Regions from separate parts of the Senegalia massiliensis genome, predicted to be linked through region 1. Evidence: riboswitches for the same ligand, from Rfam matches in the RefSeq annotation. Region 1 holds a riboswitch; the other holds the start of a gene.
What was found. Region 1 has a riboswitch for cyclic di-GMP ahead of D3Z33_RS03730 (BsaA family SipW-dependent biofilm matrix protein). Riboswitches for the same ligand answer to the same signal wherever they lie in the genome.
Positions count from the first base shown of each region.

Region 2: linked by a shared signal. The riboswitch ahead of D3Z33_RS06170 (ketoacyl-ACP synthase III) and the one ahead of D3Z33_RS03730 (BsaA family SipW-dependent biofilm matrix protein) in region 1 are both predicted to bind cyclic di-GMP.

Region 1 covers NZ_QXXA01000004.1:290,526-307,729, forward strand. Annotated here, with positions in the region: gene D3Z33_RS03720 (efflux RND transporter permease subunit) at 1-2,841, opposite strand, end outside; gene D3Z33_RS03725 (hypothetical protein) at 2,969-3,646, opposite strand; gene D3Z33_RS03730 (BsaA family SipW-dependent biofilm matrix protein) at 3,732-4,271, opposite strand; cyclic di-GMP riboswitch class I at 4,301-4,378, opposite strand; gene D3Z33_RS03735 (signal peptidase I) at 4,427-4,966, opposite strand; gene D3Z33_RS03740 (vWA domain-containing protein) at 4,998-7,382, opposite strand; gene D3Z33_RS03745 (BTAD domain-containing putative transcriptional regulator) at 7,571-8,803, opposite strand; gene D3Z33_RS03750 (NAD(P)-binding protein) at 8,935-12,513, opposite strand; gene D3Z33_RS03755 (NADH-ubiquinone oxidoreductase-F iron-sulfur binding region domain-containing protein) at 12,535-14,283, opposite strand; gene nuoE (NADH-quinone oxidoreductase subunit NuoE) at 14,286-14,810, opposite strand; gene sdaAA (L-serine ammonia-lyase, iron-sulfur-dependent, subunit alpha) at 14,835-15,716, opposite strand; gene sdaAB (L-serine ammonia-lyase, iron-sulfur-dependent subunit beta) at 15,732-16,403, opposite strand; gene D3Z33_RS03775 (CD3072 family TudS-related putative desulfidase) at 16,619-17,104, opposite strand; gene D3Z33_RS03780 (CD3073 family putative ECF transporter S component) at 17,097-17,204, opposite strand, start outside.
Region 2 covers NZ_QXXA01000006.1:69,103-86,306, reverse strand. Annotated here, with positions in the region: gene D3Z33_RS06205 (DUF4179 domain-containing protein) at 1-651, shown strand, start outside; gene amrS (AmmeMemoRadiSam system radical SAM enzyme) at 683-1,549, opposite strand; partial or broken gene amrA (AmmeMemoRadiSam system protein A) at 1,558-2,896, opposite strand; gene D3Z33_RS06190 (MutS-related protein) at 2,992-4,809, shown strand; gene D3Z33_RS06185 (L-cystine transporter) at 4,878-6,245, shown strand; gene D3Z33_RS06180 (ABC-F family ATP-binding cassette domain-containing protein) at 6,320-7,876, opposite strand; gene D3Z33_RS06175 (Na+/H+ antiporter NhaC family protein) at 8,003-9,697, shown strand; cyclic di-GMP riboswitch class I at 9,974-10,057, shown strand; gene D3Z33_RS06170 (ketoacyl-ACP synthase III) at 10,149-11,153, shown strand; gene D3Z33_RS06165 (methyl-accepting chemotaxis protein) at 11,175-12,707, shown strand; gene D3Z33_RS06160 (aminopeptidase) at 12,745-13,977, opposite strand; gene D3Z33_RS06155 (S9 family peptidase) at 14,117-16,054, shown strand; gene D3Z33_RS06150 (sodium-dependent transporter) at 16,090-17,204, opposite strand, start outside.

The DNA of each region.
Region 1 (17,204 bases):
TAACCTTTTTTTCGCTGATTCTATACAAGCCTCTTTTATACTTCTTCCATTCTCTCTCTCTCTATTTATATATTCTATTATTAATATTGCATTATTAACAACAATACCTATAAGACTTGCAGCTCCAAGTCCTACTGTAAATGTAAGAGGTAGTCTAAATATAAACACTCCAAAAACTACTCCTATTACAGATAATGGTACGGTTATAAGTATTATAAGTGGTTGAAGTATGGATCTAAATTGAAGAAGTAATATTAAATATACTCCTACAAGTGCTATAAGTGCGGCTATACCAAGTCCACTTAAATATTTTTTAAAGATTTCTTTTTCTCCTCCAAATGTAACTTTAATATCATCTGTTTTTTTATTATTTATTATTTCTTCAACCTTGTTTTGTTCTACTAAAGTAGATTTATCAGGATCTACTTCAGCTGTTATTTTGATAAATGGCTTTCTATTAAATCTATTTAATTCTTCTAACCTGGTATCCTCTTCTATTTCTACTACATCTTTTAAAAGTAATATTTGTTGACTATTAGGTGATTTAATAGGTGTATTTTGTAATTCATCTATACTATTTGGATTTGCATATAACAAAATACTTTTACTTTCGTCATCTATATTTACTTCACCAATCTGAGTTTTATTCAATGCAAGATTTACTTGTCTTTGTATATCATAACTAGTAAGTCCTAATATTGACATTTCTTCTTTATTTGGAATAATCTCATATTCTTTTATTACAGAGGATTCTTCTAAAGTAATATTATATAAACTCTTCATATCATCCATTTCTTCCCTTATATTACTTGCTACATTTTCTATATCTTTAAATTCATCAGAAGAAAGGGTTATATCAATATCAGGTCCTGGGTTTGTAAGTGCAAGTAGATTAACTGTCACTGTTCCATCTTCTATTTTATCATTTAGCTTATTTTGGAGTTCATATGCAAAATACTTCTTATTTTTATATTCAGCAATTTTTTCTTCATTAAATCTAAACATTACTTGCCCTAAATCAGGAGATTTAAAATAAGGAGGATTTGTTATATAAAATTTAGGTATTGGCCCTCCTATTGATGATGTATATTCCTTTATATCATCTCTATTATTTAATACTTCTTTTACATCTTCTACAATTTGCTGTGTTTGATCTATGTTATTTTCTTCTGCTTTTATATCAATATATGCTATATTATTATCTGCATAAGGAAATACTTCAAGCCTCATATTTACAAGCATAAAACCTACTATGATTATTAATACTAATACAATTAAAAATGTAGTTTTAGTATATTTCATGCTTTTTAAAAGTGTATTTTCTAATAATCCTTTAAAGTGTTTTCGTTCTCTTACTTTTCTATGACTATTCTTAAGAAGTAAACTTGCAAGTACAGGAGTTACTGTTATAGAAACTATATATGATGCAATTAAAGCTATAATAACTACTTGTGGTAAAGATTTTGCAAACTCTCCCGCCTCACCAGGTAGTGTTATAAGTGGTGCAAATGCCATTATAGTAGTAAGCGTTGATGTAAGTACTGGAATACTTGATTCTTTAGTTCCTAAATAAACTGCTTCCATAATAGATACATTTTCATCTAATTTTACTTGTATTGCATCAGTTATAACTATTGAGTTATCTACCAATATACCAAGAGATATAATAAGTGCTGCAATAGATATTTGTTGTATATTGATATTTAAAAATGACATAGATATAATAGTAATCATTATAGAAAGTGGAATAGTAACAGACACTACAAATGCATTTTTATAACCCATACCTATAAAAACTACTATAAGCACTAAAACTATTGCTTGCAGTAAATTTATCATAAAATCATTTACAGAATGTTTAACATCTTCTGGCTGAAATATTATTTTATCTATTTGAATATTTTTATCTAATTTTTTTTCAAATGAAGATATTATATCATTTATTTCCTCTTCTGCTAATAATATATTACTATCTTTATCAAAATAAGATGTAATAAGTATAGATGAATTTCCATTATGCATAAATCTTGTATCATCCGTATATTCATATTTAATTTCAGAAATACTACCTAGAGTTATAGGAGTATTTGTCTGTGGATTTAATCCTAACACTATATTTTTTATATCTTCAATACTATCTTCTTCTTTATTATATGAAATGCTTATATTACCTTCTTTTGTTTTTAAGCTTCCTAATGGTATATCAATGTTTTGAGCTGTTAAAATATCGTTTATATTTTCCAGAGTTAGATTTGCAGATCTTAATTTTTCTAAATCTATATCTATTATTATATTTTCTTCTAATATACCTAATATATTTGTTTCGCTTATTTGCTCTATATCATTTAATTTTGATTTTATATCTGTTGATAGCTTTTCAATATTTTTCATTTCGTTTATTTCATTATCAGAAGTATTGATGCTTAACATTACCCCTGTTGTATTTATAAGATCTGTATCAAGTGAGGGAGATTGAACATCACTTGGTAATTCTATGGTTTCAAGTTCTGAACGAAGTATTTCCCATTGTTTTTCTTTATCTACTTCATAGCTAAGTTGTACTATTACTAACGACACATTATCTCTAGAAACAGATTGTATCTTTTCTACACCATCTATGCCAGTAATAGCATTTTCTATATTTTCTGTAATGTCTTCTTTAACTTCTTCAGTCCTAGCTCCTGGATAAATTGTTGTTATCATACCTACTGGACTAATTGCTTCTGGATTTTCTTGTTTTGGCATTTCAAAATAAGTATATACTCCAAATGCTATTATTGCTAAAATAAGTATTATTACAAATTTTCTTTGAAATAATGCTGACTTTATAAGTTTATTCATATATATCTCCCTCTCATTGAGTTTATATGTAATTATATACCCCTGTTCTATACTATATAATATTATAATTAATCAAATATTAAAAGTAAATTTACATAATAAAAAATAGTCTGATTCTAAATTCAGACTATTTTTTGAATTTCAATATTATTCCTATTAATAAAGAACTTATTCCTACTCCATATAATAAATATGGAACCACTTCTCCTGTTTTTGGCATCTTTGGTATATAAGTAGCTCCATCATCAACTACTTCTTGTTCATCTACTACTTCCTCATTTGGTCCATCAGATTCACCTAATACTCTTTCAGTTTGTGCTGTGAAAATCCATTTTACATCTACTTTTTTGCCTTGAAATTCATTTCCAGTTTCAGGTCCTGGAAGTTTTACAGTAGCATCAAGTTTGTAAACATCTCCTATTTCTAACTTTCCTAAATAAATATTTTCTTTTGCAAAGTTATTCATAGGACCCTCAAACATCAATTCTCCATCATAATTAATTTGAAGAATAAGTTGATTTAATAAATCTACATTATCTACTTCACCAATTCTTTCTGCTCTCATATATAAATTAAAAGGATGTTCATAATTATTTTTTACTGTTATTGAACCTTTTTTAATATCCCCAGGATTTAAAATTTGAAGATCAAAGAATTTTTCTCCAGAAGGTTCTATAACTAATCCTAAGTCTTTTCCTATTACTTCAATATCATCAGCATAGCTATTATTAGATACTATCAATATAGTAAAACTTATAAAAAAAGTAATTATCATTACCAAAATAAATTTATTGTTATTTCTCATATCACCTGCCTCCTTCTTTAAATTTATTGTAAAGGCATATGGAATAATAACATATGCCTTTATTTATTATTATACATATTAATTATTAATATTCTTCTACTCCTGAAGGAAGTGCTGTTAATCCCCAAACATCTTTATATGCATCATTTGATGCTTGAACTGATTCTGCCTTTACATTTAATGTAAATGTTGCACCTTGGTAATCATTACTTGTTTCTTCTCCTAAAAGTTTAACACTATCTAATAATTTACTTGTTTCTTCATTTTCTTCTAAAATATACTTGTAATAATACCATCCATCATGTAATATCCAATCATTATCGTTTATCATTAATTCTATATTATCTATTGACATTTCATTACTCCAAGTAGGTGTTAACTGAACTCTTACATAAGTTTTTTTAGTTCCTTTACTAATTACAGTTACATCTTTATTTGTTTCATCTCCAGGGTTCCAATTAGTTATATTTTCAAATCCATTTTCATTAACTTCTATATCTACCGTTCCAGCTTTAAAAGTATTATCAATTGCTTCTGGTGTGCTTGTAAACCAAGCCATTGTTCCTCCTATTGCAAGTATAGCTATAGCTACTAATGATAAAGTAATTATTAATCTTTTTTTCATTTACAATACCTCCTCAAATTTTTAATTGATTCGGTAACTGGCTGCCATTTAAAAGGCCCTTTAGTTTTGCGTCCTCTAAGTTTACCTAAAGTTTGCCCTTGTCGTTTAGAACTTATTTGACTTAAACTTTTAATAAATTTAAATTGATTCACCTCCTATAAAGACTTCTTATTAACTTGCTTTTTTATATAAATAAAAGTTAAAATTATTAAAAGAATTATTGATATAATAAAATATATATTAGTCTTCAAAAAATTCAATATATATCCTATTATTGGTATGCTAAATATAACTTTTCCAAAAACATCTTCTCCTCTTACAACTAATGGGTCTGGAGTTGTATTTGCATCACCTTTAGTAACGAAATTAAATTCTTCTTTTTTTTGTATATCAACTACTCTATGAGTTACTAGTGATTGTGTTGAACCTTTATAAGTTATTATGTCATTTGTTTTTATATCTTTAGGATTAATTTGTTTTACTATTATTAAACTTCCCACATTTATAGTTGGATTCATGCTTCCACTCTGTACTTCATATATTTTATATCCAAATATAGAGGGCTGTTCTCCTTTAAAACGACTTCTCACTGTAACTATAATCAAAATTACAGTTATAACTAATACCATATAAAGGAATATGTTTTCTATAATTTTAAAAATATTCTTAATTTTATAGTCATTATGTCCCTCCATATTTTCATCCCCTCATATTATAGATATTAAGTTATTGTTCTAGCTGAACTTTAAACTTATTAGGCTTTTCATCATCATCATAAAACCAACTATCATTAATTCTTTTATTAGTTATAGTAACTGTTTGATGAAGATTTTCAGAACTTATAGTAACTATTTGCTGACTATAACCTACTAATTCATAATTCATAGGTACAATTTCATTAATATTGTAATTTCCTGGTTTTAAATTTTCTATAGTTTTCGTTTCTCCTTCTTTTATATATAATGCCCATTGTTTTTCTTCAGGTCCATCTATCCATATAGAAAATTTGGTACTAGGGTCTTCATTAATTACTATCTTTTCTATTGTTATACTTCCCCTTATTACCTTTACCACTATTTCATCCTCTGCTATACATGCACTACATCCTTCTTCACCATATTTATCTTTTAATACTAATTTGTAAGTGGTATCTTCATTAGGACTTACTTGAGGATTAGCATCATATGATACCCATGTTGGATCACTACTACTAGTCCAAATATAAGTATATGGTGGATGACCAGAGTTTATCTGAATATTATCTGCAAGATTAACAGTGTCACCTGTCATTTCTAAATCTGGTCCTAAATCTACTTTTAATGGTTCTATTACATCTACTTTAGGTACAGGAAAATCTTTAGTCTTTTCTTCATCATTTACATCTATATAATTTAATTTTGCCCAATCATTTGTAGGTATATCATTTCCTCCTTCAAATGAACATTTAGCTTTTATTTTATATGTTAAAGTTGTTTTTTCCGTTATTGTTCCGGCATTCCAAGTAATTTCATGAGTATTTTCATCATATGTTGCTTCATTACTTGAAAGACTTCCTTCTACATATACAAAGTTATCATTAATTTTATCTTTTACTACTGCATCTTTTGCAATATAATTTAAATTTTCTGATATTTCATTGTATATTTGTGTCAAATCTGCTGCTGAAAAAGTTTCATAATATCCTGAATCTTGAGCTTGTTGTAATACACTTCTGGCAACTCCTAAACTTTGTGCTGGTACTCCATTTAACAATCCTACTGTAAATACTCTAGCTACATTTTGTGAATTTTGTCCTTCATTTATAGCAGCTTGTGCATGATTATTTATATAAGTAGGTTCACTAGGACCATACCAATTACCAATACTTACTGTAGGTACTCCATCTGTTAAAAATACTATAGCTTTATTTGCTTCTGGTCTAGAATTATTAGCCATAGTAATTCTAGCTGTTCTAAAACCCGCTTCCGCATTTGTTCCTCCATTTGCAACTAATGAATTGATTTCATTAGATATTAAGTTATAATTATTGGTAAAATTAGTATCTAATGTTGCATCATTTATACTACCCCAACCATATATGCTTCCTGAATATGCATACGATACTAATGCTACTCTACTGTTAGGATTTTGTAATACTGTCTGAGAAAAACTTTTAGCCGCATTTTTAGCATAAGTTATAGCTGAACCATCATTCATACTTCCTGATCTATCTATTACAAGTATTACATCTATTGGTTTTTGTGGTATTTCACCATCAATTTCTAATGTAACTAAATATTCTCTACATCCTTCTACACTTTCAGCAGTTTTATCCACTGTTATTGTATCTTCAAATTGAGGATCAGGATTTCGATAAGTAGATAATGCACTAAATATACTACTTTTAGCAATGCTTTCTTTAAATAACTCATCTAAAAATTTTTGATACTCTTTAGGGAATTTTTCAATCTCATGTTCTTCAATAAATGCTGAACTAGAATTCTTTTTCTTTATTATTTCTGGTTTTAATAATTTAACTTCCACTTTTTTATTTTGAGTTATAGATTCATTATTAAATTTAGTGCTTGCTATAAATGTATTTACTTTTACTCTTTTTTCTAATGAAGAAAATTTATTATAAATGGTCTTTATTTCTTTTGTTTCTCCAATTTTTAATAGTTTTATATTTTGATTTAAATTTGTAATACTATCCTTTACTATTACATTTTTCAAATCTACATTTCCTTCATTTTTAACTTGAACTGTATATACTATATTTTCCCATGGCTTATATGAATTTTTATCTGTCTTAATTTCAAGTGATAAATTAGCTTTCAACATTTCTTTTTTTTGTTCCTTTTCTTCTGGTTCTGGTTTTGATTTTGTATTTTCTTCTAGCTTCTCTTCTGGTTTTGATTCTTTAGGATCTTCTTTAGATTTATCTTCTTGAGTTAATGATTCATTTTTTATATTTTCCTTATTTAATGGTTCTAAGTTTGATTCTTTTTGGTTTGATTCTTCCTTTTGAACCTCTTCAGAATCACCATAAACTATAGGTAAAAAACCATTTACAAATACTAAAGATAAAATTAATATATATATAATTAAACCTTTGTTGCGAAAATTCTTCATCTAAACTTTCACCTCCATTATTTATTTTACGTTATTATAAAGATACCCTAGTATAATTTTAGAGTAAGTTCAAATAAGTTTTATATTGATTTTTTATGTATTATATATTAATTTTTTATGCATTACATTTTAATTACAAAATAAAATAACATAAAAAAACTTCAGAATAAAATCTGAAGTTTTTAAATCTATATAATGCTATTTGAAATTTTATTAAATTTAAACTCTAAATTACAATTACCTTTTAAATACTTTCTAAACTGCTTTTGTATTCTATCTTCTATTAAATATAAAAACTCTGATTTTATTTCTGTAATCATTATAATTGCTTGATCTTCATTCCAAAATGTTATTACATCACCTTTTCTTAAACTTTTTAACAAAATAGCTTTCAATACATTTCTTGATTGTTTAAGATTATCTGTTGTTCTTTTTTTATGATTTAAAGTGATTAAACTAATATAAGTGTCTACATTTCCACGTATACTTTTTCTTTTTTCAAGATTATATAAAAACTTGAAATACTCTAAATCACAATACATAGCCCCTTGAACCTCACTATCCTTTAATCTTTTTTCAATAAAATATAAATCTGTTATTATTTTTTCTCCATTTGCTATTTGTAATTTCCTATATAAATCCTTCATTGCAATTGAAGGTTTCATATCATAATCTTTATACATTTTATAGGTAGTATACTCATAATAACTCAAAGCATGCTTAATTTGACCCATTTCCTTTAATGCTTCCATATAATATATATGAAATGTTTCATCAAATGGTTGTATTTCTATAACCTTTTCACATATATCAGCTATTTCTTTAAACATACTATTTTCTTTATATATACTTATTAATTTATTTGCTGAATGAATAAATATTCTATTATATCTATTTCTAATAGGTATTATCCAATCTCCACAGCTACATTCTCCCATATATTCACCAATATATACTTTTAAAGCTTTTTCATAATAATTAGCTACTTTTAGAGAGTTTAAATTCATCATATTAGCTTTTTCGATGCTTAATTCAAATATATCATTGTCTATTTTTAAGTTATCACTTATCTTTAATATGTAATATCCATTTATAAATTCTATATCAAATAATAATTCATTTATATTAATTTGTCTTTTTATTTCTTCTATAAACTTTCTAAGTCTAAATATTTGAGTTCTTAATACATTTTTCAAATCATCAGATTCATTATATTCAAATAAATTTTCTATAATTATTTCTGGGAGCAACTTTTTATTTTTATGAGAGATGAAAAACTTAAATAATTCTAAGATCTTATATTTTCTACCTAAACCTTCAATTATAGATTTATTACCTATACGAATATCAAAATCACCAAAAGTAAATATTTCTATATCATTTTTATAATCATGATTCAGGTTTTCTCCCTTTTCAAACATTTTAATTTCCTCCTAGAATCTATTTTGTTATTTAATTTATTTACCCTAACATTAAACTTATTAACAAATTTTAATATTTAATACATGAAAATAGCACATTTAAATTTAAAAATTTAAATGTGCTTATCTCATTATATTAAATTTTCTTTTTTAAGATATTTAGTAAAGCTCTTTGTTAAATTATTTGTATTTATGTCCTCAATAAAGAATATTCCATTTTCTACATTTTTCAATTCTGCTTTTTTACTTTTAGTATTAAAGCCGTCTATATAAAGTACTCTATTACTCCCTATTGGCCAATATACATCTTTATCATCTGTTTTTGTAAGTCCAAAGTAATTAAAATTTGATTTTTCAATATCAAGTAATATTTCTCTAGCACTTGAATAATCAAAATTCTTACCTAATATATTTGAAAGCTTCATTATTACTTGCCAATTTTCATAGTTTACCAAAGGTTTTATAGCTTTCTTTAAACTTTGAATCTTTCTTTCAGTATTAGTTATTGTACCACTTGTTTCAGCAAATCCAACTGCTGGTAGTACTACATCAGCTCTTTTAGCTGTATCAGTAAGATGTGTATCTTGAACCATTAAAAATTCTAAATTTTCAAGATTCACATTCAACATATCTTCTCCAAATACTAATAATCCTTTTATATTCTTATTTTCAATATTATCTTTTAGATAATCATACCCTTTAGTTATTCCCATATCTTTAAGACCTTGACTATTAGTATTTTGTTTTAATTGAATTATACCATTTCTAGGTCTTGCAATATGTCCAGTAATAGCTGCCATATTTGCAAGTAAAATTGCTGCATCTGATGTAATTGTTTTTTGTTCAAATACTATCATAGCATTTTTTGATTTCCCATAAAAACTAGCTATCTTTTTAGCCTCATTACTCACCTCTATATCAGATAAATTTTCTTTTAAATCATCCAATCCTATATAATTATCTTTATCAGATATTAAATTCTCATCAATAATTGATTTTAATATCTCTTTTAAAAACTTTACATCATTTTTAGTATGAACAGCAATACTAGATAACTTAGTAAGACCAGTTTCATTAGGACTTATAGATAGTAGTTTTGCACCTTGTTCTACTACTTTTTTTATCTTAAATCCTGCTATAGGGTGTTTTTTCATAACATTTGATTCAACTAATAATATAGTATCAACACCTGAAAGTTCATCAAATGTATTTGTAGATGCATCATATCCAAATACTTCCTCAATTCCACCTCTATGACTATTAAATGATCCTATATTGCTAGTATTCAATACTTCTTTACCTAATTTAGATGCTAAATACATATCTTCATTTGTATATCTATCTGAAATAGATATTGCTACTGTATCATTACCATACAATAATCCTAAACTTTGAGTTTTCTTTGCTGTAAAAAGTAATGCTTCTTCCCATGATGCTTCTTCTAATTTCCCTTTTTTTCTAATTAAAGGTTTTGTGATTCTTTTTCCTATATTTTTTAAATCAAATCCAAATCTTCCTTTTGCACAAAGAAGACCATTATCAATAGATGAATCATTTTTAGGTAATGATTTAACTAATAAATCGCCTTTAGTATTTAAATCTAAGTTACATCCTATACTACAATGTGAACATACAGTAGAAGTTGATTTTGTTTTAAGTGGAACTGACTTTTCAATTGAAAGCCTTTCTTGAAGTGCCCCAGTAGGACATACACTTATACACATGCCACAACTCACACAATCTGTTTCTTGTAGTGTCTTACCAAATGCAGGTTGTACTATTGTATCAAATCCTCTATCTATTAATCCTAAAGCATTTGATTTTACTACATCTTCACAAATTCTAACACATAAACCACATAATATACATTTATCTGAATTTCTAATTATAAAGGGATGATTATCATTATTTTGTCTGTTATGCATTTCACCTGATAATCTTTCAGGTTCTACTTTATATTCATTAGAATAATGAAGTAACTTACATTCAAATAAATCACCACACCCACATTCTAAACAACGCATAGCTTCTCTTTTTGCATCTTCCTCTGAATAACCTTTTACTATTTCTTCAAAGTTTCTCTTTCTTATATCTGGTTCTAAAGATTCCATTCTTGGCCTATGCTCTATTTCTCTATCAGAGAATTCTTCTATATTTACTTCTTCTCTTGTAACATAAAAAGGCTTTTTATAACTAATAGTTTTCCCTTCAAGATAGCTATTTATAACTTCTACAGCTTTTTTAGCTTCACCAATAGCTGCTATTGCAATATCTGGTCCTTTATTTGTAGCATCCCCACCTGCAAACACACCTTCTATATTTGTAAGAAATGAATTTTCATCTGCAGAAATAGTACCTCTTTTAGTAAATTCTAAATCTTCAAATCCCTCTATATCTACAGACTGACCAATTGATGCTATTACAGAATCCACTTCTATTATTTCTTCTTCACCTTCTATTGGAATTGGTCGCCTTCTTCCTCTTGAATCTTTTTCTCCAAGTTCCATTTTTTGAAGACGTATTTTTGATGCTTTCCCATTATTCCCAATAATCTCTATAGGACTTACTAAAAATTTAAAATTAACCCCTTCTTCTAATGCTTCTTCTACTTCTACTGCTTCTGCTGGCATTTGTACTTTTGTTCTTCTATATAATGCATATACCTCTTTTGCACCTAATCTAATAGCTGTTCTACAAGCATCCATAGCAGTGTTACCTCCACCAACTACTGCTATTTTATCACCAGTTCTAATAGGTTTATTCAATGCAAATTTATTTAAAAATTCTATTCCCCCAACTACTCCTTCTAAATCTTCTCCTGGACAGTTTAATTTTGTACTATTCCAAGCACCTATTGCAATATATACTGCATCATATTTTTCCCTTAAATGTTCTAACTTTATGTCTCTGCCTACCTTTATATTTGTAAGCATTTCTACCCCCATATTATTTATAAGCTCTATTTCTTTGTTTAATACTTCTTTTGGGAGTCTATATTGAGGTATTCCATATCTAAGCATACCTCCAAGTTTTGGCATAGATTCATATATAGTTGCTTTATGTCCTTCTTTAGCCAAAAAATATGCAGCTGTAAGTCCACTAGGTCCTCCTCCAATTATTGCTACTGATTTTCCTGTAGATGACTTTATTTCTGGCATAAATTGTTCTTTATCATTTAAATCAATATCTCCTACAAAACTCTTCAAAAATGCAATTGAGACTGGATCATCTAGTGTTTCTCTTCTACATGCTGTCTCACATGGATGAGGACACACTCTACCTATACTTGCAGGAAGTGGTAACTTTTCTTTTATAAGTTCTACTGCCTCTTTATACTGTCCATTAGCAATAAGTCCTACATAGCCTTGACAATCTGTATCCCCAGGGCAAGCCAAAGTACAAGGTGCCTTACAATCACCAGTATGATCAGAAAGTAATAATTCAAGAGCTATTTTTCTTGACTCTCTTACTTTTTTTGTATTTGTAGAAATTATCATTCCATCTGATGCTACTGTGGCACAAGACCTTAACAATTTATTCATTCCTTCTAATTCCACCATACATAATCCACATGATCCATATGGTTCAACTCTTTCATCATGACAAAGTGTTGGTATTTCAATATTATTAGATTTAGCTATTTCTAAAATTGTTTGTCCACTATGACCCATTACTTCAATTCCATTTATATTCAGCCTAATTTTATTCATAATTTACGCCCCCTTCACAAACTAACCAATTTTTATAGCACTAAATTTACACATTTCCATACATTTTCCACATTTAATACATTTATCTAAATCTATTATATGAACTAATTTTTTCTCTCCAGATATAGCTTCTACAGGACAATTTCTTTTACAAAGTCCACATCCAATACATTTATTTTCTGAAATACTATATTCAACTAATTCCTTACATGCTTTTGAAGGACATTTTTTATCATGAATGTGAGCTTCATATTCATCACGGAAATATCTTATAGTGCTAAGTACTGGATTTGGTGCAGTTTGTCCTAGTCCACACAGTGAACCTTCTTTTATTTTTGTACCTAATTCTTCTAAAAGTTCTATATCTCCAATTTTCCCTTTCCCTTCACAAATTCTAGTTAATATTTCAAGCATTCTTTTAGTACCTAATCTGCATTGAATACACTTACCACATGATTCTTTTCTAGTAAAATCTAAGAAAAATCTTGCCATATCTACCATACAAGTTGTTTCATCCATTACTACCATTCCACCTGAACCCATTATAGCGCCAATTTTAGATATTGATTCATAGTCAACGGAAGTATCTAAAAGGTGTTTTGGTATACAGCCTCCTGATGGTCCTCCCATTTGTACAGCTTTAAATTCTCTATCTTCTTTTATTCCTCCACCTATTTCATGTATTACATCTCTTAAAGTTATTCCCATAGGAACTTCTACAAGTCCACCTTTTTTTATTTTTCCAGTTAAAGCAAATACTTTTGTACCTTTACTATTTTCAGTCCCAAGGTTTGCAAAGGTTTTCCCTCCGTTTAATATTATATAAGCTACATTTGCCAATGTTTCAACATTATTTATATTAGTTGGTTTATTCCAATATCCCTTTTGTGCTGGAAAAGGTGGTTTTAATCTAGGCATTCCACGTTCACCTTGAAGAGATTCTAAAAGTGCAGTTTCTTCACCACAAACAAAAGCTCCTGCACCAGCTTTTATTCTTAAACTGAATTTAAAATTTTCTCCAAATATATTTTCACCTAAATAACCCTTTTTTTCTGCCTCATTAATTGCATTACTAAGACGCTTTATAGCAAGTGGATACTCTGCTCTTACATATACTATACCTTCATCTGCACCCATGGCATATCCATTTATTATCATACCTTCAATTAATCTATGTGGATCTCCTTCTAATATGCTTCTATCCATAAATGCACCAGGATCTCCTTCATCTGCATTACATACTACATATTTTTTATTTCCAGGGGAATTTTTTGCTGCGTTCCATTTAAACCAAGTAGGAAATCCAGCTCCACCTCTCCCTTTTAAGCCTGATATTTTAATCTCATCAATTACCTCATCAGGACTCATATCCTTTAAAACCTTTTCAAGAGCTTTGTACCCGTCTGTATTTATATATTCATCTATGCTTTCAGGATTTATATTACCACAATTTTTAAGAGCAACACGATTTTGTTTTGATAGTATTTCTATATCTTTTTTATCAATAGTAAATTCATTCACAGAAATGTTATCTGTATATATATTATTAAGTAGTATACTAACTTTATTTTCATCCATATTAACAAATGTAATTTTTTTACCTTCATGTATAACATCTATAATAGGCTCTAAATAACACATTCCTATACAACCAGTAGATGATAATTCTATATCTAAATTATTATTTTTTATCTCGTATGATAATTTATCATATACCTTATTTGCACCAGCAGCTATACCACAACTACCTTGCCCTACTATTATCTTCATTTTTATGCCCCCTTTCTTTTGCTCTTTTCCTTTATACTTCTAATAATTTGTTTTGCTTTTTCAGCAGTTAGATTTCCAAATGTATCATCATTTATCATCATAACTGGAGACAAGCTACAACATCCAAGACAAGCTACATTTATAAGTGTAAAAAGTCCATCATCAGTAGTTTCTCCATCTTTTATATTTAATTCATCAAATATTGATTCTTCTATTGTTTTAGAACCATTTACATGACAAGCTGTTCCCTGACAAAGCATTATCATATTCTCTCCTACAGGATTTAATCTAAACTGTGTATAAAATGTAGCAACCCCATGAATTTTGGCAGGCTTTACACCTGTTTTAAGTGATATATAATTTAATATATCAATAGGAAGATAATTATATTTTTCTTGAACTTCTTGAAGTATGCTAATAAGAGTGCCTTTTCTACCATCATATTTCTTTAAAATTAAATCAATATTATTCTTGTCTTCTTTTGAAATGTCTGTAAAAATAAATTTTTCTTTTTGACAACAACCCATTTTATACATCCCCTTTATATAATTTTAATTATTACCTAGAATATCTTTTGCAATTTTTTTACCAGTAGGAGTAGCAGCAAGTCCTCCCAAAGCAGTTTCTCTTAGAGAAACTGGAAGAGACCTTCCAACATTATACATTGCTTCTACTACTTCATCAAAAGGTATGATACTTTTTATTCCAGCCAGAGCCATATCAGCTGATATAAGTGCATTTGTAGCTCCAATTGCATTCCTCTTAACACATGGACTTTCTACAAGACCTGCTATAGGATCACATACTAATCCTAATATATTTTTTATAGTCATAGATGCAGCTTCTAAAGATTCACTTGGTTCCCCTCCTTCAATTTCAACAAGAGCCGCTGCTGCCATAGCTGCTGCTGATCCTGTTTCTGCTTGACATCCTCCATCTGCTCCTGCTACTGTAGCATTTTTTGTAATAATATATCCTATAGCAGAAGCTGTAAAGAGAGCTTTTATTAACTTATCATCTTCTACCCTGTATTCATCTTTCATCATATATAATACTCCTGGTACTATTCCAGATGATCCAGCTGTAGGAGCTGCCACAATTTGCCCCATAGTAACATTTACTTCTAAAACTGCCATAGCTGCTGCCACTGCTTTCATTGTTCTTTTACCAGAAAGAGTATTTGAATTCATATATCTTTCTCTAAGTTTTTTAGCATCTCCACCAACAAGTCCCCCCATTGATTTCAAACTGCTATTCAAACCTTTTTCTACTGAATTAATCATAGTAATTAAATTTTCTCTCATAATTTCAAAAATTTCATCATATTTTTTTTCAGAATTTTCAACTTCTCTTTCTATCATTACTTCCCAAATTTTTTTATCTTCTTTTTTACATATATTTAAAAGTTCTTTTCCATCTTTAAAATTATACATTTACTTACCTCATTTCTATAAAGAATCTATAACATAAACATCTTCCACATTTCCCGAGGAATCTTTTATAGATTTTATAAGTTTATCTGAAAGTTTATTATCACATTCTAAAACCATAAGTGCATCTTTTCCTTTACTTTGTCTGTATACACTCATAAAGGCTATATTTATATCTTCATCAGCTAATACTTTTGTTATTTTTGTAATTACACCAGGACCATCTATATGTTTAACTATAAGTGTTGGATATTCTCCTACAAACTCTAATTTCATACCATTTATTTCAGTAATTTTTATATTACCACCACCTATAGAAGAACCCATAAGTTCTACTATTTTACCATTGGATTGATATATTAAAAATTTTACTGTATTAGGATGAGCATCTCCTAAATCAGTAGGTATAAAATTATAATTAATTCCTTTTTTATTTGCAATTTCTAAGGAATTTTTTAGATTTTCATCATATTCTGTAAATCCCAATAATCCAGCCATTAATGCTCTATCTGTTCCATGACCTCTATAAGTATTTGCAAAAGATCCATGAAGTAAAAAATCCACCTTTATTATATCTGCCTTTATAAGCTTTGAAGCAATTCTTGCAAGTCTTGCAGCACCTGCTGTATGAGAACTAGATGGTCCTATCATCTTAGGACCTATTACATCAAATGCACTATAATTTTTCATTTACACCATCCTTATTAGTTAATTATCTCTATTAGTATAACATATTAAACTTTATGCAATAAAGTTATTATTTTATTAATTATATTTATTGATTTAATTATATTATAATAGTTACTAAAAGTAACAAAAAACATCCTACTAAAGCTACTATCTGTATCCCCTCATACTATATACATATAAAAAAGTATACCAAAAAATCAGTATACTCTTTTATATCATATTTTTATAAAATTTTTAAAGCTTTGTAATATATTTATATCTTTTCCTTCTTCATAATTTTCTGGTATATCAAATGTTTTAATGTAAATTTGATTATTCTCCATAGATTTATATAATTCTTCCATGAAAATACCCTTATCTTTTATAGAGTCACAAGATGGACTACCTTCTATGCCTAATATTCCAATTATTTCATAGCCATTATTTAAATATTCATCCATTTGTTTAACAATATCATTCACCAAGTTTTTACATAAATTCCTATAATCATATGTATCATATTCTTTCTTAGTCATAGGTGGTCTATTCTCACCTAAAAAAATAAATTCTGGACAAGGAAACTGGATAATTGATATATCATTATCTATTATAATTTTTACTATATCATTAAAAGCTCCCTTTGACCTTTCCCAATCTCGAATAACTGAATTTTGATTTAATATACAATGAGCCGTATATATTATTTGTTTTTTTCTATGCATTTTGATTACTCTTTTGATATGCTCTTAAATTCAAAGGTAAATACTGAATTACAAATACAACTAATATACAACTAGCTATTTTGTCAATAATATTACCCGT
Region 2 (17,204 bases), on a different contig from region 1:
ACTGTATCAAAATATAAAAATGATTATATAGATATTTATAAAGCAGAAGATGAAAATGGGAATGAATTATTTAACTATAAAAATAATACTAAACTTTCTACCTTAGTAAAGGAAGATAATCATTATAATATTTACAGGAAAAATATTAATAAAATTGATAAAGATATAAAATCAATTAAACTTTATCCGTCTCTTTTAATATCTGAGACTCCCGTTCAAGAGACTTTAAATAAAAGATCATTTATATTAGAAAGTAAACGTACAGATTTTAAAATTAAAGTAAAAAATATTACTGAAGAAGGAAATACACTAATTGTTGATTATAATTTTAAGGGGCTAAAGGAAAATTTAAGCAAGGATAAATTTGATATATTAGCTCACAATCTATCTTATAGCTTTTCTTTAGTTGATAAAGACTTTATCAATGACATTGATCCAGAAAATCCTTTTTTACCTAAAGGTCATAGTATATCTAGAAATAATGTAAAATTAATTGATAAAGATAATTATCATTTTCAATCAGTATTTGAACTTGATGGAGAAGAAAAGATAGAAGATTTCTCATTAGAAAATACTATTTTACGATTTGATTTCACAAGTTTTATTGAAAATAAAAAATTAGAGCCTTTTACTATAGATTTATCAAAGTAATGCATAAAGCTGAACTAATAAAAGTTCAGCTTTATATATTCCCTAAAACTACTCTATCCAAATATTTCTCTGCTATTTCTTTTGCTTTATACATTATATTTAAATCTGTAGGTGGATTATCCATTTTATACATTGGAAAATATCTTGTAATGTGTAAGGGGATGGTTTTATCTATATTAGATAGAAATTTTGTTAAGTTTTCTATTTCATCTAGATTATCATTTTCTCCTGTAACTAATAGTGTAGTTATTTCTACATGGGTACTTTTTGCTGCTATTTCTATTGAATCTAGTACTGGATTTAATCTGCCACCACAAATTTCAGTATAGTATTCATTATTAAATCCTTTTAAATCTATATTCATTGCATCTACATATGGGAGCAATTTTTCTAAGGGCTCTTTATTTATAAATCCATTTGTAACTATTACTACAGATTTAGTGCTATCCTTTTCTTTTAATAATTTAGCTGTTTCATATACATATTCATACCAAATCGTAGGCTCATTATAAGTAAATGCAAGTCCTATATTATTACTGGTATTAAGTGCTGAATCTACTAATTCTTCTTCTGTTATCCTTTGACTATGTGCATGATAATCTGTAAATTGAGCTATAGAATAATTTTGGCAAAAAGCACATGTTAAATTACATCCAAATGTACCTACAGATAATATATTTGATCCTTCTCGAAAGAATTTTAGAGGCTTTTTTTCTATAGCATCAACTGTTATAGCTGTAACTTCTCTATAATTAGTAGAAAAAAGCTTACCATCTTCATTCAATCTTACACTACATTTACCTACATTCTCATTTTCTATTACACAATTATGTGGGCATAAATAGCAATGTACTTTTTTATCATCTAGTTTTTCATAAAACATAGCTTCTTTTTTGATAATATCACCTACTCTTCTTCATATCTTGTAACTGTAAATCTTTCTATTTCATAATTTTCACTTTGACTTATTTGAGCTTTTTTAAGCGTTATATTAATTTGTTGATCCACTGTATCTACTCCTTCTAAATCAGGAAGCAATACTCCATTTTTTCTGTTACTTGTAATTATTATTCCATATTTTTTAGGGTCTAAATTCTCTCTGCTAGTTCTTTCTGGTTTTGATAGTACATCTACTGAAAATTGTATATCTTTTAATTCATCTTTTGTAACTGCAGGAAATCGAGGATCATAAACTCCTGCCTCTATAGAATTTCTTATAATTTCGTCAACTACGGACTCGGTTACAGGGAAAATTGTACCAATACAACCTCTTAAATTACCATTTTTATGAAGAGTTACAAATACTCCTCTTCTAGTTTGCTGCATTTCTTTTGTTATATAATCAGGTAAAGTATTTAATATATGTCTGTTATTTATATAGCTTTCTAAATTTTCTCTTGCTAATTTTACATAAGGGTTATTTCCTTTTATAGTCAAATTTCATCACTCCATATCCTACACCAAAAGTATTTTCGTAACTTAAAAGTGTACCTTTATAGTCCATATTAGAAAGCGTACCTAAAAGTATACGAATTGATCTCATTCCACATTCTCCTGCATCTTTTATCATTTCTTTGTCCATATTAAATATTTTTTTAGTTTGTCCTTTAGTTAAAAGATTTAATATTTCTTTATCGAATTTTTCTCCAGCTGGATGATAGTCATAAGGACCACTATCTTTAAGTCTATGAGATAAATCTCCACTAGCTATAAATACTGATTTTGTTTCCATATTTTCTATTGCTTCTTTTATAACTTTTCCAAATTCATATAATTTTTCATCTTCTATTGGAGCATAAGTTATATGGACTATTTTATAATCAGTGTATAATTTATTTATAAAATATAATGGAACTATTGCTCCGTGGTCTAAATAAAAAGAAGCATCATAACTATCTAGTAATGAAGATGTTGATTTTAATATGGGAATTTCTTTGTTCTCAGCTAATTCATAAATTTTATCAGTGAGAGACAAATCAATATCTAAATCCATGCTTACATTATTCACACCAAAATCTGATAAATCTCCATGTATAGTAGTACCATATGAAATAGATATGGCATCTCTAAACATAGTACCATGTGGAGTTACTAAAATAATAGTGTTAGGAGAAATTTTTTTTATATCTTTTGCTACAGTTTCTAAACTTTCATAAGTTTCTTTTATTCTCTGCTCTTCTCCTCTTCCAACCTCTGGAATAACTATAGGAGGGTGGGGGAGTAAATAAAAACCTTCTATGCTCAAATTTCTTCACCTCCAAATTAATTTCAAAAAATTAAATCTCTTATGGATATATTTACCCTTTTTAGATACAATTATTATATAGAGATAAAAGAAAGGTGGATATAATTTTGGTTGAGCCAATAAATATATATAAAAGAAGAACAGCAAAGTATAGTGATTTATTAAAAGGTACAAATAAAACAATGAATATAATTAGTACTATTAGACTTTTAACAGCTGCAGTTATTATAATGCTAGGGATATTTTTAGCTAGAGATTTAGGTGATTTAGTATTATGGGGATTATTTACTATTTCATTATTATTATTTTTATATCTTGTAAAAATACATAATTATTTAAAAAATTATTATAGATATATATCATCTATACGAGATATAAATAGTAATGGAATAGAAAGGTTAAATTGGAATTGGAAAAATTTCAAAGAAGATGGAAAAGAGTTTATTGATATGAATCATAGATTTAGTTATGACTTAGATATATTCGGTAAAAATTCACTTTTTCAATATATAAATAGGACATATACTCCTATTGGGAAAGAAAAGTTAGCAAATATTTTAAAGAATCCTCCTAGAGATATAGAAGTTATAAAAAGTAGACAAGAAGCTATAGAAGAGTTAGCAAAAAAGAGGTGGTGGCGACAAAGATTTGCTGCATCAGCTATAGAGAAGGAAAAGAAGGGTAATAGAGATAATACAGATATAATATTATGGTCGAAACATAAAGAAGATATATATACTAAAAAAAGTACTAATATATTTTTTAAAGTATTACCATTAATAACTATTATTTTACTTTTAGGGGCATATGTATTTTTAGCTATACCAAAAATAGTAGCATTATCATTTGTAGCAATTCAATTTTTGATGAGAGCACTTAACTCTAACAACTTAAATAAGGAATTTGACAAAATATATAAATATGGAGATGATATAAAAACCTATGCAAAGATGATAGAAAAATTTGAAAAAGGTAATTTTAAATCTAAATATATTTTAGATTTAAGAGATGGTTTAAAAAATAAAAATAATGAGGATGCTTCTAATCAATTAAGAAAACTTGAGAAAATAGTTGAAAGATCTCTAAATCGAAAAAATATGATCTTCTTTCCTATAAATGTATTACTTTTATGGGATTATCAGTGTTTAATATCTTTATATAAATGGAAAGAACAATCAGGGGATAATGTTGAAAAATGGATTAATATAGTAGGAGAGTTAGAAGAATTAAGTTCTTTTGCAGGACTTAGTTTTGATAATAGAGATTGGGTATTTCCAAATATAGAAAAAAAAGATTCAATTTTTAATTCAAAAAGTATAGCTCATCCTCTTTTAAGAAAAGGAGTAGCTAATAGTATAAATATAGAAGATCCTTCTAGAGTAATACTTGTAACAGGCTCAAATATGGCAGGGAAGAGTACTTTTTTAAGAACTATTGGAATAAATATAGTGCTTGGCTATTGTGGCTGTAAAGTATGTGCAGAAAGTATGAATTTATCTATAATGAATTTACAAATCTGTATGAGAATAAGTGATGACTTAGAAGCAGGTATTTCTTCGTTCTATGGCGAGCTTAAGAGAATAAATAGTATAGTAGAAAAGTCAAATAAAGATTTGCAAGTATTTTTCTTATTAGATGAAATATTTAAAGGTACCAATTCATATGATAGACATATTGGTGCAAAAATGCTTTTAAAACAGCTTTATAAGAATAAAGCTATAGGCCTTGTTTCTACTCATGATTTAGAATTAGGTGAAATGGAAAAGGAGACTTTGGGTAATGTACTAAATTATCATTTCAAGGAATACTATGAAAGAGGAGAAATACATTTTGATTATAAGTTAAGGAGGGGTGTATCAACTACTAGAAATGCAATATATCTTATGAAAATGGCAGGTGTAAATATAGAATAATTTTAATTCCCTATTTACATACCGGAATAGTATGGTATAATATAAAAAAAGAGAAGGAGGCAATAATATTGAATGATATATTTTTAACCATAATAAACATTTTAGTATTTTTAGCTATAACATTTGGGTTATTTATGATGCAAAAGAAATATGTATCATTTACCAAAAGAGTACTTTTAGCATTACTTGGTGGTATAGTATTTGGGGCAGTACTGCAATTAATTTATGGTCCAAACTCAGAGGTTGTTATTCAATCTAATACATGGATTTCAATAGTAGGTACAGCATATGTAAGACTTCTTAAAATGATTGTAATTCCTCTTGTATTTATAGCCATAACTGGAGCCATAATAAAACAAACTGGAAAAGATTTAGGTAAGATGGCAGGTATTATAATATTAGTATTAGTATTAACTACAGGTATTGCAGCTTTAGTAGGTGTAGGTACAGCATCTATATTTGATCTTTCTGCAGAAGGACTTCAAGTGGGAGAAGATGAATCACAAGCAGCAGATAATCTAGAAAACAGATTAGGAGAATTTACAGCAAAACCTATTCCTGAACAAATAGTTGAGATAATACCAATAAATCCTTTTTATGCAATGACTGGTCAGGGAAGTTCAGCTACTCTTTCAGTAGTTGTATTTGCAGCATTTATATCTATTGCAACACTTGGTCTTAGAAGAAAGAAACCAGAATCAGCAGAACATTTTGCGAAAATAATATCTACACTTCATGATGTAGTTATGAGAATGGTTACTTTAGTATTAAGACTTACTCCATATGGAGTTTTAGCTCTTATGACAAGGGTGGTTTCTACAAGTAATTTTAGTGAAATTGCAAGGTTACTTAAATTTGTAATAGCTTCATATGTAGCACTTATAATTATGTTTATTATTCACTTTGTAATACTAGCTATATTTGGATTAAATCCTATGACATATCTTAAAAAATCAGCTTCAGTTTTAACATTTGCATTTACATCTAGAACTAGTGCAGGAGCGATTCCATTAAATGTTGAAACTCAAACAGATAAATTCGGAGTATCAGAAGGCCATGCAAATTTATCAGCATCTCTTGGATCAAGTATAGGTCAAAATGGATGCGCAGGAATCTATCCAGCTATGCTTGCTGTTATGATAGCACCAACTGTAGGAATAAACCCTTTAGCGCCAGCATTTTTAATTAAACTTGTAATAGTAATAGCACTTAGCTCATTTGGTATTGCAGGTGTAGGTGGAGGAGCAACATTTGCAGCTTTAATAGTTTTATCTACAATGGGACTTCCTGTTGGGCTTGTAGGACTTTTAATAGCAATTGAACCATTAATTGATATGGGTAGAACTGCAGTAAATGTAAGTGGTTCTATGCTTGCAGGACTGGTTTCAAGTAAGGTTATGAACAATATTGATATAGAAAAATATAATGAAAAATAATATAAATAAGAATAAATGTAAGAAAACTAAATGATTAGAAAAAATCCTGATTTATAAATCAGGATTTTTTCTTTTTAAACTATTTTTGTTGTCCAATTTTCACAATTCCAAATATCTGTTACAATATCATTGTAGAACTCTGGTTCATGTGAGATTAAAAGTATTGTTCCATTGTATTCTTTTAATGCTCTTTTCAGTTCGGATTTTGCATCTTTATCTAGATGATTTGTAGGCTCATCTAAAATTAATATATTAGTTTCTTTATTTATAAGTTTGCATAATCTAACTTTTGCTTGTTCTCCACCACTTAGGACAACTACTTTACTTTCAATGTGTTTTGTAGTAAGTCCGCATTTGGCTAGTGCAGATCTTATTTCATATTGATTAAATCCAGGGAATTCACTCCACATCTCATCAATACATGTATTATAATTATCTTTTTTTATTTCTTGTTGAAAGTATCCTATATATTGATTTTGACCTTTTTCAACTGTACCTGATATAGGTTTTATTTCACCTAATATACTCTTTAATAATGTAGTTTTACCTATACCATTTGCTCCAACTATAGCTATTTTTTGTTTTCTTTCCATACGAATATTCAAAGGCTTAGTAAGAGGCTCATCATATCCTATAACTAAATCATTAGTTTGAAAAATTAATTTTGATGGAGTTCTTGCTTCTTTAAAATTAAATTCTGGCTTTGGCTTTTCTCTATCTAATTCTATTATATCCATATTATCAAGCTTTTTTTGTCTACTCATAGCCATATTTCTAGTAGATACTCTTGCCTTATTTCTTGCTACAAAATCTTTAAGTCCTGCTATTTCTTGTTGTTGTTTTTTATATGCTGCTTCTATTTGTTTCTTTTTCATTTCATAAACTTTCATAAAATCATCATAATCTCCAACATATCTATCTAATTTTTGATTTTCCATATGATAGATTAGATTTATTACACTATTTAAAAATGGTATGTCATGAGAAATGAGTATAAATGCATTTTCATAATCATTTAAATAAGTTTTTAACCATTCTATATGTTCATAATCTAAATAGTTTGTAGGCTCATCTAATAGTAATATATCTGGTTTTTCTAATAATAATTTTGCAAGTAGTACTTTAGTCCTTTGTCCTCCACTTAAATCATTTACATCTTTTTCAAACCCTATAGCATCAAGTCCAAGACCTCTTCCTATTTCTTCTACCTTTGCATCTATTATATAAAAATCATTATTTGTAAGAATATCTTGGATTGTCCCCATATCTTCTAAAAGTATTTCTAATCTTTCAGGAGTAGCATTAGCCATTTCATCACATATAGCATTCATTTCTTTTTCTAAATCAAAAAGATAACTAAAAGCAGACTTTAATGTATCACGAATAGTCATGCCTTTTTTTAAAACTGTATGTTGATCTAAGTATCCTATTCTTACTCTCTTAGACCATTCAATGTCACCTTCATCTGGTGTTATTTTTCCTGTAATTATATTCATAAATGTAGATTTACCTTCTCCATTTGCCCCAATTAGTCCGATATGCTCACCTTTTAATAATCTAAATGATACATTATCAAATAAGGCTCTATCACCAAAACCATGAGTTAGGTTTTTAACTGTTAAAATACTCATAAAATCTTCCTTTCTACGAAGCTATTTATAATACATAATATATAATAATTAAATTTAAATGTAAACTTACAATTAGGATATTTTTAAAAGTTATCGAATATATATTTAAGAAAGGAGGGATTATTCTTGAAGAGAAAAGTATTGTTATTAGTATTAATTTTAATTTTTATTTCTACTTATGCTTTAGCAGATGAAGTAGATAGTGCAAAGCTTAATGCAGAAAAATTTGGTATTTGGACTCTTTTACCACCACTTATAGCTATAGTTCTTGCATTTATAAGTAAAAATGTAATTATATCATTATTTATAGGAGTTCTTACTGGAGCATTTATTCTATCATTAAATAATTATAATGTATTTGGAGCATTAATTCATAGTTTTTTAGACTTAATAGTATATATGGTTTCATCTCTTGCAGATAGCTGGAATGCAGGAATTATTCTTCAATGTTTAACTATTGGTGGAATGATTGCTTTGATTTCAAAAATGGGTGGAGCAAAAGCTATTGCAGAGTCTTTAGCTAAAAAGGCTAAATCACCTGTAAGTGCACAAATAATTACTTGGATATTAGGACTTTTTATATTCTTTGATGATTATGCAAATGCACTTATAGTAGGTCCTATTATGAGACCTGTCACTGATAAAATGAGAATTTCAAGAGAAAAATTAGCATTTATTATAGATGCAACAGCAGCACCTATTGCAGGGATTGCACTTATATCTACTTGGATTGGATATGAGGTAGGTCTTATAAAGGATGCATATGAATCAATAGGACAAAATGTAAATGCATATGGCATATTTGTATCTACAATACCTTATAGATTTTATAATATACTTATACTTATATTTATAGTAGCAACAGCAATTCTTATGAAAGAATTTGGACCAATGTATAAAGTAGAAAAAAGAGCTAGAATTAAAGGTGAGGTATTAAGAAAAGATTCAAGTCCAATGATGAGTGATAATGATAAAAACTTAGAACCAAATGAAGGTACTAAATTAAAAATAAAAAATGCACTGGTTCCAATACTTGTGCTTATGATATCAGCTTTTGCAGGATTTTATTATAATGGATATATAGCTTTAGCAGAAGATGCTAATATGATAGAAATGATAAAGGATTCTCCTTTATCACTTATGGCTATAAGAGAAACATTTGGAGCATCAGATGCTAGTATAGTTTTATTTCAAGCAGCACTTTTAGCAAGTATTGTAGCACTTTTAATGGGAATAAAACAAAAAATATTTACAGTAAATGAAGGTATTGATACTTTTATACATGGTTTAAAATCATTACTTATTACTGGTGTTATATTAGTGCTTGCTTGGTCACTTTCAGGAGTGATCAAAGATTTAGGAACAAGTAAATTTTTGATATCAATACTAAGTGATAAAATGCCTGAGTTTTTACTTCCATCAGTAATATTTATATTTGGAGCAATAATATCATTTTCTACAGGTACATCCTATGGAACAATGGGTATACTTATGCCACTTACAATACCTTTAGCATTTTCTATATCTCCAGAAAATTCATATATGTTAATGAATGCAGGAGCAGTACTTACAGGAGCTATATTTGGTGACCATTGTTCACCTATCTCAGATACTACAATATTATCTTCAATGGGTGCTGCATGTGATCATATAGATCATGTAAAAACTCAATTATATTATGCTATAACTGTTGGTATAATTACAATATTATTTGGTTATATTCCAGTAGGACTTGGAGTCCCAGTTTATCTTGTTCTTCCATCAGCATTAATTGTAGTAATAGCATTTGTATATTTATTTGGAAAAAAAGTTACCTTCTAAGAGTAGCAATATTTGTTTTAAAACATATCATATATTATTAGGAGGTGTGGTAAATGTCAGCAACAACAAAAGGCTTCTTTGGATTGGATGATGATTTATTACTTATAATTTGTGTGATTGTAGTTATATTCCTTATTTTCCCTAGCTTTGGTCACAAATATTAATAAAAAAGGTGAGAATTGATAGATTCAATTCTCATCTTTTTTGTTTTAAATATATTGGAAAAAGATACTTTATATGATATTATAATCTAGTAAAATATTGTCGAATTATATAACTTAATAAAGGCAAACTTATCGAAAGTTAAGGACGCAAAGCTATGGGTCTAAGGAATGAATCTATGATTGCCAAGCCGCTAAGTTGATTGCTATAAAATAGATAGCTCTACTTAGAGTTATCTATTTTACTTTTTGTGCATCTTCTTAGTAATTAAACTAAAGGGGAGTGTAAAATGTATCAAAATGTATTAATAAAAGGTGTTGGTTCATATAATCCAACAAAAGAAGTGAAAAATAAAGAAGTTATAAATCACTTTAAAAAGTATGAACTAGATGATCATGTAACTAATTTAATGAAGAAATTAGGTAGAGACATACGAAAGCAAGCTGATAATAATGAAACTATGATAGGTATGGGGGTTAAGTCTGCTAAAAAAGCATTGAAAAATGCAAATCTTTCTCCTGAAGATATAGATATAATAATATCTGCTACAGATACACCACAATATTTAATGCCTTCTTGTGCATTGATGATGAGAAATGAATTAAAGGCTACTAATGCAACTTCAGTTTTTGACTTGAATAATAACTGTGTTGGAATGATAAGTGCTATTGATGTAGCAACTAGATATTTAAAAACTGATAAAAAATTTAAAAGAGCTTTAATAATTGGTTCTTTGCACGTAAGTCCTTTTGCTAGGGAAGATGATATGATTACATATTCTATTGTAGGAGATGGTGCTGCTGCAATTATTTTAGAATCTATAGAAGAAGACAAACAAAGAGGATTTTTAGCAACAAGAATGTTTACTGATGATAATTACAATGATACTATAAGATTTCCAGAATGTGGCCTTGAAAATATAGTTGATACAAATCTAACAAGTTATGATAGAAAGATGCAATGGAAACCTTTTGATTTTAGTTTTCTTTCAGATGAGTGGTCAGAATTAGTAGTTAACTTACTAAAAGAAAATGAATATACTCCAGAAAATGTATCACATTATTTTATGTCACAATTTTCTAAAGACGATATAAAAGTTACTTTAGAAAAATTAGGTAATACTTTAGAAAAAGCTACATTTATAGCAGATAAGTATGGATATACTGGTAGTGCCAGTCCAATAATGGCTCTAAATGAAAGGTTAGAAAAAGAAAATTTTATAGAAGATGATTTAATAGTATTTTGTTCTGTTGCAGCAGGTTATACTATGCAAGCATTGAGTTATAAATGGTAAATGTTTATGAAGGAGGTTAATATGAGAGAAGATACTAATACAATAATAGATTATCAGAAAAAAACTTTGAAATTTGTACTTATTATTTATTCAATAAGTGGATTATTAGCTGCAACAACTTTTTCAGTTATGAAATATTTAGGGTTATATAGTTCAATTAAATGGTTAGATTTGTCTTTATTTGGACTTTTAATTATAGTTGAATCTATTATTTTTTATTTAATGCATAGAAAGACTGTTGATAATGGAAATTTTAATAAAAAGAATTTTAATATTTTAAAGTATATAATATTTATTATGACTTTTATAAATTACTTATATTTAGTATTTATGATACCATCTAAGGAATTATGGATGAGCATATTTTACTTTATTATTTTAGGAGCATTATTTTTAGATGTTAAATTAAATATTGCATTTATAATTACTGGAATTATAAGCCAAATAGCTATATTTACATTTAATTCTAACACACTTCCATCAGAAGAATTGATAATACAAGAATTTGTAATCAGAGCAATAATAATTACTCTAACTTCTTTTGGTATATTCATATTTACATTGTTTGCTTCTAATATACTTAATCAAATACAAAAAAGAGAAGAAGAACTAGCAAATAACAATCAAAAAATATCAAATATTTTTAATAGAACTTCTGAATTTGCAGATTCATTATTAGACTCTAGTAAAATGGTGTCAACTATAGCAGAAGAAGAAAGTACAGCTATGCAAGAAATAGCTTATACTAGTGATAATGTACTACAATCGAGTAACTCTATGTTAGATAAGTCTAAAAAGAATACAAATATATTAGATGAGTTACTATCAGAGAATGAGAGTATACATAACAAAACAAATAATAGTAGAAGTATAGCTTTAGAACTTATAGAAAAATCCAATAAAAATGAAATATCATTAAATGAAGCATCTAACATTATGAATAAAATAAAGGAACGAATAGAATTCACTTTTGATGCTACAAGAAAACTTCAGGATAAGGCTGAAGAAGTAGATGAGATATTAGTTATTATTGGAAATATTGCTGAACAAACTAATTTACTTGCATTAAATGCTTCAATAGAAGCTGCTAGAGCTGGGGAATCTGGAAGAGGATTTGTAGTTGTAGCTGAAGAAATAAGAAAACTTGCTGAAAATACTAAGCATTCGTTGAAAGATGTAGCTGGAATAACTACAGAGTTAAAAACAAAAATTTCTGATGTAGAAGATTTAATGACTAATAATAATAATCATATAACTGAAGGAAATAATATAGTAGGTGATACTGTACATAATGTAAAAGATATGATATCAGAATTAAAAGATTTTACTGAAACTATAAAAAATATAAATGTTATGACTAAAGGACAACTTAATAAAACAAAAGAAATAGTAAATTTCAATGAAAACATTTATGAAAATACAGAAAGTACAATAGGAGAATTTAATACTTTAATTCAATCAATTCAACAAAGTGCAGCAATGAGTGAAGAACTTTCGGCAAATGCTGAAAACTTAAAAGACATAGCTGTACAAATGAATGAATTGATTAAATAACAAAAAACCACTAGGTTAAGTCCTAGTGGTTGTAATTTTATATAGACCAATTACCATCTTTAAATATTTGTACTTTTTCACCATTTTGTTTTTCAGCTATTATATTCATATCAGCTGAACCTATCATGAAATCTTCATGTATAAGTGAATCATTTGCACCTTTTTCTGTTAACTCTTCTGTTTCCATATCACTTCCATTTTCTATACATGTAGGGTATGCTTTTCCTAAAGCTAAATGACAAGATGCATTTTCATCAAATAATGTATTATAGAATATTGTATCTAAATTTGATATAGGAGAATCATGTGGTACCAAGGCAACTTCACCTAAATGTAATGCTCCTTCATCAGTTTCTAACATTTTTTTAAGTACATCATAGCCCTTTTCTGCTTTAAAATCTACAACTTTACCATTTTCAAGTGTAAGTGTAAAGTCATCTATTAAATTGCCATTATAATTAAATGGTTTAGTATTTTTAACTACACCATTTACTCCAGTTCTATGAGGCATAGTAAAGACTTCTTCTGTTGGAATATTAGCTACAAAATATGTGTCCTTATCATTCTTTTCTCCTCCACCTGCCCAAATATGGCCTTTTGGTAGTTCTACTTCTAAATCTGTAATAGAGGATTTGAAATGTAATTTCTTGAAGTTTTCTTTATTTAGATATTTTACTCTATTTTCTAAATTTGTAGTATGTTCCTTCCATGCTTCTACAGGTTCTTCTCTATCTACTCTAACTATTTTAAATATTTTATCCCAAAGCTTTTCTATAGCTTTTTCACTATCATCAATACCTATAACTTTTTTAGCCCATGCTTTTGAAGGAGCAGCTATAACACACCAAGCTACTTTGCTAGCCATTGTATATTTTCTATATTCTTGAAGGGCTTTAAGTTTTGTTTTAGTATCTGTTGCCATTTTTTCAGGATCTACATCTTTAAATATGTCTGGATCATTACCAGTAATTGATATAAAAGCAGCATTATCCTTTGCAAGCTCTGCTAATCCATCTGCCTTCCATTGTGGAAATTCTTTAAATGCTTTGTCTGGTGCATTTAAAAATCTTATAAGGGCTAATTCATCGTCATTCCAATTAACCATAACATCACGTGCACCTGCATCATAGGCAGATCTTGAAAGAGCTCTTACAAATTCATTGCTTTCAATAGGAGCATTAATATAAAGAATTTGATCCTTTTGAATGTTTACACCAATATTAATTGCAATATCAGCATATTTTTTTAATAATTCATTGAAATTGTTCATTTTATCATCCTTTCATATAGTTTAATATTATTTTATATTAAATTTTCTAAAAAGTCATTTAAATTCTCAAATATTATAATGTTTTAATAATTCTGATATTATTATATAATATAAATTAGAATAATAGAGGGGGAATTTTATGGAAAAGTTAAAATTAGATGATTTTACAAAGTATAAGTTTTTATCAGGTATTAAACATGGAAAAGAAAAAGGGAAACTTGCTTTTGTAGTACATAATATTGATAAAGAAGAAAATAAATACTTATCTAATATTTGGTTATATTATAAAGGAAATTTAAGACAGATTACTACATTTGATAAGGAAAGTTCATTTATATGGTTAAATGATGAAGAGATAATATTTTCAAGCAATAGAGATGAAATAGATAAGAGTAAAGAGACAAAAAAAGAAATTACTAAATTTTATAAAATAAATATAAATGGAGGAGAGGCCAAAAAGTATTTTGAAATAGATAAAAATGTAATTAATATTGAAAAATTAACTGAGAATAAGTTTATATTTACAGCTAGCTATGATAAAGAAGATAAAAATAAAGATAAAAAAAGTTTTATTGAATTAGATGAAATACCTTTTTGGTCTAATGGCAGTGGTTATACGAATAAAAAAAGAAGCAGATTATATATTTATGATTTAGAAAAAGAAGAATATAAAGCTCTTACAGATGACATTACAAATATAGGTGAATTTTCATTAAATGATAATAAAGATAAAGTAGTATTTATATCTAATAAATTTGAAAATAAAATGGACTTAACTGATTCTTTATATATTTATGATATAAAAAATGATGAATTGAAAAATATAGATAGTAATGGTTTTTCATATGATTATGCTAGATTTATTAAAGATGATAAGTTAATAATAAATGCTACAAATATGAAAAATTATGGTATAAATGAAAATGGTAAGTTTTATACTTATGATTTAAATAAAGATGAAATGAAATGTATAACTCCTGATTTTGGTAAAAGTGTATGGAATTCAGTGGGTTCAGATGTAAGATATGGTGCGTCATCTAGTGTAAAGGCAGATGGAAATTATCTTTATTTTATTACTACAGAAAATGACAGTTCATATATAAATAGAATAGATGAGAATGGTAATATACAAAAGCTAGTAAAGAATAAAGGTTCAGTAGATGGATTTAGTGTAAAAAATGGAGAAATATATTTTATAGGGCTTCGCGATTTAAAATTACAAGAAATATATAAATTAGATGAAAAAGAAGAAATTCAGATATCTAATTTTAATAACTGGTTACAAAAAGAAAGAACATTATCCCAGGTAGAAAATTATAGTGTAGAAAATGATGGGATTACTATTGATGGATTCATAATTAAACCTGTTAATTTTGATAAAAGTAAAAAGTATCCAGCTATATTGGATATTCATGGAGGACCAAAAACTGTATATGGAAATGTTTTTTATCATGAAATGCAATATTGGGCAAATCAAGGTTATGTAGTGTTTTTCTGTAATCCTCGTGGTAGTGATGGAAAAGGAAATGATTTTGCAGATATTAGAGGGAAATATGGAACAATTGATTATGATGATATAATGAAATTTACTGATAAAGTACTTGAACAGTATTCTTTTATAGATAAAGACAAGGTAGGAGTTACAGGTGGATCTTATGGAGGTTTTATGACAAATTGGATAATAGGTCATACTAGTAGATTTAGGGCAGCTGCATCTCAAAGAAGTATATCTAATTGGACGAGTATGTATTCTACTACAGATATAGGATATTACTTTACAGAGGATCAAATTGGTGAAACTCCTTGGAGTGATAATGAAAAATTATGGTGGCATTCTCCCCTTAAATATGCAGATAAAGTAAATACACCTACGCTTTTTATTCATGGAGAAAAAGATTATAGATGTTGGGTAGTTGAAGGGATACAGATGTTTACAGCACTTAAATATCATAATATTGAAAGTAAATTATGTATATTTAAAGATGAAAATCATGAACTTAGTAGAAGTGGTAAGCCAAAAAGTAGAATAGAAAGACTTGAACAAATAACTAATTGGTTTGATAAATACTTAAAATAAAAATAATCCCTGCATATTAATATGCAGGGATTATTTTATTCTATGCCAAGAACTGATTTAATAAAATCTATATAAGAATTAACTAATATTATACCTATAGCAATAGGAACTACATATTTTATGAGTAAAGACCATATTTTAGCTAATTTAAATTCTATTTTAGAGCTCTCTATTTCTTCTATTGCTTTTTCTGGAGTTAAAACCCATCCTACAAATATTGCAAGTAAGAATGCACCTGTTGTTAAAAGTATATTTGAAGCTAATTTATCATAAAGGTCAAAGAAGTTTAAATTACCTAATACTTTAAATGACCAAGCTCCAAGAGAAAGTGAAGAGGGTACTCCAAGTAAAAATATAAATCCACCTGTAATTATAGTTGTTGGTACTCTCTTTTTACCTTTTTCATCTACAAAATATGATACAGCTACTTCTAGCATTGATATAGAAGAAGTAAGCGCTGCAAATAATACTAATATAAAGAATAATAAGCTGAAAAAGTAACCAAATGGCATAGATGAAAATACAGCAGGTAATGTTACAAACATAAGTTTTGGACCGTCTGTAGGCTCAAAACCAAGGGCAAATACGGCAGGTAGTATTGCAAGTCCTGCGAGTATAGCAATAATTGTATCTAACACTGGAATAAGAGTTGCTGTAGATAAGAGGTTATCTTTTTTATCTAGATAGCTTCCATAAGTAATCATAGTTCCTATTCCTATAGAAATTGAAAAGAATACTTGACCTAGAGCATTCATTGCTACATTCATATTAATTTTCGAAAAGTCAGGTACAAATAAAAACTCTATACCTTCTATACCACCTTTAAGAGTAATACTTCTTACAGCTATAATTATAATCATTATGAATAAAGCCGGCATCATTATTTTTGAAGCTTTTTCAATTCCACCACTAATACCTTTTAAAACTATTAATATGGTAGCTATCATGAAAATAAATTGATATGACAATAATTCTATAGGTGAATTAAGTAAATTATCAAAAAGGCTATTTAAATATGCTGAATCAGTGGTACTTAGATCACCTACTATTGCTGATTTTAGATAAAATATAACCCAACCTCCTACAGTAGAATAAAAGGCAAGTATAATAAAACCACATATTATTGCTAGAGTACCAACAAAAGCCCATC